2 regions of the Microbacterium sp. KNMS genome follow, and region 2 is predicted to be linked to the other one. Evidence: predicted binding sites of a transcription regulator. Region 2 holds the regulator's gene; the other holds the start of a gene.
What was found. The regulator LexA, encoded in region 2, represses DNA repair genes until DNA is damaged. The targets are predictions, from matches to a motif close to TCGAACANNTGTTCGA.
Positions count from the first base shown of each region.

Region 1: the regulator LexA is predicted to act here: its motif matches at 2,692-2,707, upstream of ACWXWW_RS13200 (DUF222 domain-containing protein).

Region 1 covers NZ_JBSQBP010000021.1:17,237-21,643, reverse strand. Annotated here, with positions in the region: gene ACWXWW_RS13210 (GHKL domain-containing protein) at 1-1,060, shown strand, start outside; gene ACWXWW_RS13205 (hypothetical protein) at 1,082-1,261, opposite strand; gene ACWXWW_RS13200 (DUF222 domain-containing protein) at 1,285-2,649, opposite strand; gene ACWXWW_RS13195 (aldo/keto reductase) at 2,843-3,769, shown strand; gene ACWXWW_RS13190 (hypothetical protein) at 3,812-4,407, shown strand, end outside.
Region 2 covers NZ_JBSQBP010000001.1:25,198-29,604, reverse strand. Annotated here, with positions in the region: gene ACWXWW_RS00155 (alpha/beta hydrolase family protein) at 1-722, opposite strand, end outside; gene ACWXWW_RS00150 (methylenetetrahydrofolate reductase) at 868-1,806, shown strand; gene lexA (transcriptional repressor LexA) at 1,876-2,559, opposite strand; gene ACWXWW_RS00140 (LysM peptidoglycan-binding domain-containing protein) at 2,811-3,164, shown strand; gene ACWXWW_RS00135 (histidinol-phosphate transaminase) at 3,192-4,271, shown strand; gene hisB (imidazoleglycerol-phosphate dehydratase HisB) at 4,315-4,407, shown strand, end outside.

The DNA.
Region 1 (4,407 bases), on a different contig from region 2:
GTTCGCGTCGCTGCGGATCACCGCGGTGACGGCGGGGTACCTGACAGCGCGGGCGTTCGTGCTCGCCGAGTTCGTCGCCTCGCTGCACTGGCAGCTCGAGCGCTTCTACCTGCCCGACGCGGAGGGCGTCGCGCGGGCGGCATTCCTCGCCCTCGTCTACGGCGGCGTGCTCGTGCTCGCCTGGCTCGCCGAGCGCCGGCATCTCACGCGCGGAGCGGAGATCGAGGTGGGATGGCGCGAGCTCGTGAGCGCGCTGGCGATCGCCGCAGCGACCTTCGGGATCTCGAACCTCAGCTTCGCCAACGCCAACACCCCGTTCAGCAGCCGTCTCGGCCCCGAGATCTTCTACATCCGCACGCTCGTGGACCTCTGCGGCTACATCGCGCTCTACGTGCAGCACGAGGTGCGCCGCGAGATGCAGACCCGGCGCGACGCGGAGGCGATGTCGCAGCTGCTCCGGAGCCAGCACGACCAGTACGAGCTCTCGCGACGCGCGATCGACGAGGTGAGCCGCAAGTACCACGACATGAAGCATCACCTCGATGCCCTGCGGGCCGAGACCGATCCGGGGCTGCGCGAGCGGATGCTCGACGACCTCGAGGAGTCCATCCGCGACTACGGGGCACAGGTGCGCACGGGCAACCGCGTGGTCGACGTGGTCCTCACCGGCAAGCGCCTGCGCGCCAACGAGGACGGGGTCGACGTCTCGTACGTGGCGGATGGCCGGCTGCTCGACTTCATGAGCCCGCTCGACGTGACGGCGGTGCTGGGGAACGCCCTCGACAACGCCATCGAGGCGACGAAGCGCATCGCGGACGCCGATGAGCGCCTCGTGCGGGTCGCCCTCTTCGCGCAGGACGACTTCGTGATGCTGCGCGTCGAGAACACCTTCGACGGCATCGTGAAGCGCTCGGATGGCCGGATCGTCTCACGCAAGCGCGAGGCCGGCCACGGCTACGGTCTGCGCAACATCGAGGCGGCCGTCGAGCGGTACGGCGGCTCGCTCTCGATCAGCGCGGACGAGCGCTGGTTCTCGCTGCGCGCGCTCTTCCCGCGCTGAGCGTTCCGGGCTCGGCGGTGCTCAGTCGCGCCGCGAGCTCACGAGCGACCGCAGCACGAAGAAGACGACCACGGCCACGACGGCGACGACCGCGAGCTTGAAGATCCAGAACATCACCGAGAACAGGATGTTCACGAGCCACCACGCGATGACGACCGCGGCGATGACGCCCAGGACTGTCCAGATGGTGCTCTTGTTCATGACTCCAGCCTAGGGCCCGCCGATCAGCAGGCCACCCGGTACCGGGTCGGCCCGCCACGACGCGGCGTGCGCGTGTGGTCGAGCCAGGGCGGCGGGATGAACCACGGCACCGCGTCGACCCCGACGCCCTCGATGCGGATATCCCATCCGTCGTCGTGGATCCGATGATGACAGGCCACGCACAGGAGGATCCCGTTATCGAGATCGGTCCTTCCTCCCCGCGACCACCACTCGATGTGGTGCACCACAGCGTGCCCGGGCGGGGCGCCGCAGAATGCGCACCCCTCGTCGCGGATGGAGATCGCGAGCTTCTGTTTCGGAGTGAAGAGGCGCTCTCTGCGTCCGAGGTCGAGGATCTCGCTCTTGCCGCCGAGCACGCACGGGATGATCTGCGCATCGACCGCCATGCGCCGCACCGCCTTGGCGGTCACGGGCTGCTCGATTCCGTCGATGGTCGCCATGCCGCCGCCCGACGCGTCGCCGTTCTGCTCATCGAGTGCCGCACGGAAGGTGTCGTAGTCCATCCGCACGACCATCGTGGCGATGGGGCGGGTCGGGATGGCGGTGCAGCCGAGAGCATGCCGAGCGACGTCGGCGAGGATGTCGATCTGCATCTGCAGCCGCGTGCGGCGATCGCGCCGCGCCTCGTCGGGCTCGTGCTCGTTCGCGCGCATCCGCTGCGTCACCATGCCGTCGAGCAGCGCGACGATCGGCGCCGCCGTCTCGGGGTCGGCGCGTCCCGTGAAGGACACCGAGCCGTCGCGCTCCGTGCGCCACGCGAGCATGCGCCGATCGCGGCGATCCTGCTCTCGGTCTTCCGCGCCATCCGGATCGAGCCGCATCTCGGCATCGAGCAGCAGGCGCCGCAGCTCGTCACTCGTGAGCCCGGGGGCCTGCGCGACGAGGATCGACTCCATCTCGTCGCAGGCCGCCGTGCCGGCGCGCACGACCACCCGGTCCAGCATGCCGACGATGGCCTCCGCTGCGGCGAGGCCGAGGGCGCCGGCCCGAAGCGCCTCGGCGACATGCGGGTGCTTCGCGGGCAGCCGCTCCCCGACGAGGCTCATCCGCGGCGCGATCGCCTCGCCGACGCGCATGAGCCGAGCAGCCTCGCCCGTCGTCACACCCGTCGTGGCCGAGAGCAGGGTGCCCGGCGAGGAGTACCCCTGCCTGCGCGCGAACCCGTCCTTGCCGAGCTCGCGGCGCGACTGCCGGGCGATCTCTCCCGAGGCCGCGGCGAGCGACGCATCGACGCTCCGCCGGAGGGCGCCGAGCACATCGGTCAGCGCCCTCAGCTCGTCTGGAGCGAGACCATCCACATCGAGGTCAGCGACGTCGGCACGCAGGGCCGCCAGGCTCTCGCTGAGTGCTGATGTCATCCTCGACATGACTCCATGGTAGTTCTGTTCGATTGGTCGCGCAAGGGTTTTTAGAAGTTTTCTTCGAGTTCATTCGCACACGATCGCACGCCGCTCCCCCGCGAACGCAGCCGCAGCATCCGCTGATCTCCCCGCGATCCGCGCCCCGGCCATCCGACAGCTCATAGCCTGGAAGCCGGATCACCGAACGACTGGAGGCACCATGGCACGGATCGGCACGAGCGAGCTCGACGTCTTCCCCCTGAATCTCGGCGGAAACGTGTTCGGGTGGACGGCAGACCGCGACGAGTCGTTCCGCATCCTCGACGCCTTCGTCGAAGGAGGCGGCGACTTCATCGACACGGCCGATTCGTACAGCGCGTGGGTTCCCGGCAACAGCGGCGGCGACAGCGAGCGGATCATCGGAGCCTGGCTCGCCGATCGCAAGCCGCAGGGCGTGACCGTCGCGACGAAGGTCAGCCAGCACCCCGACTTCCGCGGCCTCTCCGCCGCCAACGTCCGCGCCGCCGCGGAGGCGTCCATCGAGCGCCTCGGCGTCGAGTCGATCGATCTCTACTACGCGCACTTCGACGACGAGTCGACGCCGCTCGAGGAGACCGTCGCGGCGTTCGGCGAGCTCGTGCAGGACGGCCTCGTTCAGTACACCGCGATCTCGAACTACACGCCCGAGCGCATCCGCGAGTGGATCCGCATCGCGCGCGAGATCGGCGCCCCTGACCCGGTCGCCGTGCAGCCCCACTACAACCTCGTCGAGCGCGGCATCGAGCAGACGATCCTCCCTCTCGCCGAGGAGTTCCACCTCGGCGTCCTGCCCTACTTCTCCCTCGCGAAGGGCTTCCTCGCGGGCAAGTACCGCTCGGCGGCCGACGCCGGCTCTCCGCGTGCGGGCGCTGCGAAGGAGTACATCTCCGAGAAGAACCTCGCGCTCATCGACGGCATCGAGCGGATCGCGCAGGCCCACGGGGTGTCGATCGCGACGATCTCGCTCGCGTGGCTTCGGTCGCGCCCCACCGTCGTCGCCCCGATCGCGTCGGCGTCGCGCGTCGACCAGGTGGCGGATCTCCTCGCCGCCGGACGCCTCGAGCTCGCGCCGGAGGAGATCGCAGAACTCGACCGCCTGTCCGCCTAGCGGCCCGCGGCGCCACCCGCGCGCGATGGCAGGATGAGCGGGATGGCTCCCGCGACCGACGACGAACTGCGACTCCTTCGCGAGCAGGCCTTCGGGCGTGGGGCGGACGGCGCGACGCGCGCCGCCGCACTCGCCCGCCTCGCGGAACTCGACGGTGCGGCCCGGGCCGCGAAAGTCGACACCGCGGGTGACGAGGGCGTCGCGGCTGCATCCCCTTCGCTCGCGGCGGACGGGTCGGCGCAGCCTGGTGCGGCAGCGGACACGCAGAGCGCGGCATCGGAGGGCGATCCAGTGCTGTCCGCTCCAGCGGATGGCGTGTCGGGATGGCGATGGATCGAACGGCTTGCGGCGCACATGCGCGGGCTTCCCTCGACCAGACTCCTCGCTCTCTGGGCTGCATCGCTCGTCCTCACCGTCGCGGTCACCCTCGGGGGCGGGGCCGCCGTGTCGAGCATCGACGTGCACCGCGTCGCCGTGCTGCACGTCGACCCGGACGGCGAGCTGCCGCCGGAACTCGATATGCCGGGAGATGTCACGGTCTTCGAGGAGTTCCACGACATCAGCTTTGTGACCTACCCGCTCAGCGGTTCGGGGCGTACGGCAGCCGGTACACGGTGCATGCAGGCATCAGCTCCGCT
Region 2 (4,407 bases):
AGGAGCTCATCGTCCGCCGCCCATTCGGGCTGCAGCGCCGACACATCCTGCCCGTCCGCGACGCCGCGCCCGCCGGCGAGTGTTGTCCAGCGGCGCACGCGCCCATCCGATTCGATGCGCCCGACGCGCAGCTCCGCGGCATCCCACGGCATGTCCGGATGGTCCCACGCGATCCACGCGAGCCGGCCAGCGCGCGGTGCGGGGTAGGCGACGAAGTCGCTCCCTGCGACGACGCTCACGATCGCGGACGCGTCCTCCGCCGCGCTGCCGTCGAGCGGGATGACGACGATGTCGCGACGGGGAGCCCCCGTGGCGCCCTGCGTCTCGCGGACCGCCCACAGTCGGCCCTCCGCGAGGACGAGGTCGCCGAACGCCATGCCGGTGCCAGCGGGCGTGAGCGGGATGGGCTCCGCATCGGCCGTGCGCAGGTACACGCGCTGATCCGACTGCTCGACGAAGAGGAGTGCGCCGTCGTCGGCCGCGGTCCACGCGCCGCCTCCGTACTCGTGGACGCGAGACCGCGCGCTCCAGGGCGCGGGAAGAACGCTCGCGCCGTCGCTCGCCCGCAGCACCGCTGTGCGCCCCCGCTCGGCCGCGACGCCCTCGGCCCACCACACGTCGCCCCCGACGAACCGCGCGTCGCCGAGGCGCGGGGAGTTCCCCGCGATGTCGGACGCCGCGATGGGCGACGGCCACGAGCCGAACGGGAGCGTCTGCGTCATGTCCTCCACGGTAACCGGCGACGTTCCGACACGGAGCGTCACAGATGCTCCCGCGCCCGCGCGCGGGCGACTACGGTCGGGAGAGGAGAGGCCGGATGCGGCGGCAGGGGATCGCCGCGGCGACCGGAGAGCACGGAGGAGGGACATGGCGACGTCGGCCACGCCGTTCTCGTTCGAGCTGTACCCGCCGCGCACGCCCGCGCGCACCGCGGCTCTCGAGGAGACCATCCGCCGCCTGGCCGCCGCGGGACCGGACTTCCTCTCCGTCACGTACGGCGCGGGCGGCTCCACGGGCGGTGCGTCGCTGCGCGTGCTGCGGTGGATCCGCGAGAACACGGACGTCGAGCCGCTCGCTCACCTCACGTGCGTCGGCAACGACTACGCGACGGCGAGCGCCCTCATCCGCGAGTTCCTCGACGCGGGCATCCTCAGCTTCCTCGCCATCCGCGGCGACCCGCCCGCCGGGAAGGACGAGGACGACGCGTTCCTGGGCGACCTGCGCACCTCGGCCGAGCTGGTCCAGCTCATCCACCGCGTGCAGGCCGAGCGCGCTCCCTACGGCGAGACGACGATCCCGGGCGTTCCCGAGGCGGTGCGGGTGGACCGCGCCCCGCGTGCGCGCACGCTCGTCGCGGCCTTCCCCAACGGGCATCCGCGCTCGCGCCATCCGCTCGAGCACCTCGATGCGCTCCTCGCGAAGCAGGCGGCCGGCGCAGAGGCGGCGATCACCCAGCTCTTCTTCCATGCCGACGACTACCTGCGCTTCGTCGATCGCGCCCGGGCCGCGGGCGTGACCATCCCGATCCTCCCCGGCATCATGCCCGTGACCTCTCCCGCCAAGCTCGCGCGCATGCTCGAGCTCACGGGCGAGCCCCTGCCGTCGGAGCTGTCGATCGCGCTCGAGGTCGAGCCGACCCCCGAGGGCCGCAGGGAGATCGGCATCGCCTACGCGGCGGACCTCGCGCGCGAGGTGCTCGCCGGCGGGGCCCCCGGCATCCACCTCTACGCCTTCAACGAGCACGAGACGGTGCTCGCGGTGCTGCGCGAAGCCGGGGTCGCGCTGCGCGAGACCGCGGCTTCCTGACCGCCGGTTCGCTCCCGGCACACGAGGAGGGCGGGAGCCGACCGGCTCCCGCCCTCCTCGTGTGCGCCGTCAGACCGCGCGCAGGATAGCGACGACCTTGCCGAGGACCACAGCGTCGTCGGCGAGGATCGGCTCGAACGCCGAGTTGCGCGGGAGGAGCCAGGTGTGGCCGTCGCGCTGACGGAACGTCTTGACGGTCGCCTCGCCGTCGACCATGGCCGCGACGATGTCGCCGTTCTCCGCCGTGCCCTGCGACCGGATGACGACCCAGTCGCCGTCGCAGATCGCCGCGTCGATCATCGACTCGCCGCTGACCTTGAGCATGAAGAGCTCGCCCTTGCCGACGAGCTGTCGGGGGAGGGGGAAGATCTCCTCGACCTGCTGCTCGGCCGTGATCGGGACGCCGGCGGCGATGCGGCCGACCAGCGGCACGAGAGCGGCGTCGCCGACCGCGGGGCCCGAGTCGGCCGGGTTCTCGGCCGCCGAGCCCGGGAGATCGATGAGCACCTCCATCGCGCGGGTCTTGCCGGGGTCGCGGCGCAGGTAGCCGCTCAGCTCGAGCTGCCCGAGCTGATGCGTCACGCTCGAGAGCGACTTCAGTCCGACCGCGTCGCCGATCTCGCGCATGCTCGGCGGGTAGCCGTTGTGCTGGATGGAGCGCTGGATGACCTCGAGGATGGCCAGCTGCTTGTCGCTCAGGTTCTTGCGCCGCCGCGTGCGCGGCTTCTCCTCGCGCGTGCCCGCATCCGTCATGTCGTGCTCCTTCGCTGCCCCGCTCGAATGTCGGAGGTGCGTGATGTGGTGGTCCCGTCAGGACGACGCTAGCGGATCTCGACGGGATTCCGGGAGATTTGTTCGAGCGTGTCTCGCAGAAGTCGCGAAACCTGTTCGAAGAGAGTTCTTGACACCGCGACCACATCGAAGATAGGTTCGGAACATCACTTCGGGTCCGTCTCTCCCGGCCGAGCAGGCGGACTCGAAGTGATCTACAGGAAGGAACCGCCATGCGCACGACCAGCTCCGCTCCGGCACGCTCGACCCGCCTCCGACTCACGGTGCGCGGCCGCCGGGTCCTCGCCGCGCTCGCCGCGGCTCCGCTCGTCGCGGCGATCGGATTCGGGGTGCTCAGCGGCGGCGCGGCCCTCGCCTCGCGCGAGGACAGTGCGCCTGTCGGCACCTTCGACACCGTCACGGTCATGGCGGGCGACACCCTGTGGGACATCGCGCAGGCGGTCGCCCCCGAGGCGGACCCGCGCGACGTCGTCGACGAGATCCTGCACCTCAACCAGCTCCCGGGGAGCGACATCGCCGCGGGGCAGGAGATCGCCATCCCCGCCGCCTACTCGACGGGCGAGTGAGTCCGTCGCGCGCTCTAGCATGGACGGGTGACCGTCTCTCTCGATGACCTCCCCCTGCGCGACGACCTCCGCGGACAGCAGCCCTACGGCGCTCCGCAGGCGCCGCTGCCTGTCGCGCTGAACGTCAACGAGAACACGCACCCGATCCCCGACGAGGTCGCCGACGACATCGCGGACTCGGTGGCCCTCGCGCTGCGGGATGTGAACCGCTACCCGGATCGCGAGTTCACGGCGCTCCGCGAGGGGTTCGCGGAGTACCTCGGGCACGGGCTCGAGCCCGAGCAGATCTGGGCCGCGAACGGCTCGAACGAAGTGCTGCAGCACCTCCTCCAGGCGTTCGCCGGACCGGGGCGGACGGCGTTCGGCTTCGCCCCCACCTACTCGATGTACACGCTGCTGACGCGCGGCGTCGGCGCGACGTTCGTGTCGGGGGAGCGGGGGGCGAACTTCTCCCTCACGCCCGCGAGCGCGGCCGCGCAGGTCGCGGAGGCCCGGCCCGACGTCGTGTTCCTGTGCGCACCGAACAACCCGACAGGGACGCCGCTCGAGAACGACGTCGTGGAGGCCGTCTACGACGCGACCGACGGCATCGTCATCGTCGACGAGGCGTACCGCGAGTTCGCACCCCGCGACGTGCCGTCGGCGCTCCAGCTGCTGCCCGGGCGGCCCCGGCTCGTCGTCTCGCGCACCATGAGCAAGGCGTTCGCCTTCGCGGGCGCGCGCGTCGGCTACCTCGCCGCGGACCCCGCGGTCGTCGACGCCCTCCGCCTCGTCCGCCTCCCGTACCACCTCAGCGCGCTCACCCAGGCGGCGGCCTCCGCGGCCCTGCGTCACGCCGACACGATGCTCGCGATGGTCGACGAGATCGTCGAGCAGCGCGACCGGATCTCGGCCACGCTCGAGGCGCTCGGCTACACCGTGTACCCGACGTGGTCGAACTTCGTCCTGTTCGGCGGCGTGGAGGATCCGCACGCGACCTGGCAGGCGCTCTACGACCGCGGCGTGCTCATCCGCGACATCGGGATCCCCGGACACCTCCGGGTGACAGCGGGGACCGAGGACGAGACGAGCGCCTTCCTCGACGCGCTCGCCGAGATCGGCCGCTGAGCGCGCGAGGAGCCCGGTCGGGTCGCGCCGGTAGAATCGGAGCATGACCCGTACCGCGCGCCGCACCCGTTCCACGAGCGAGTCGAGCATCGAGCTCGAGCTCGACCTCGACGGAACGGGCAGGAGCAGCATCGAC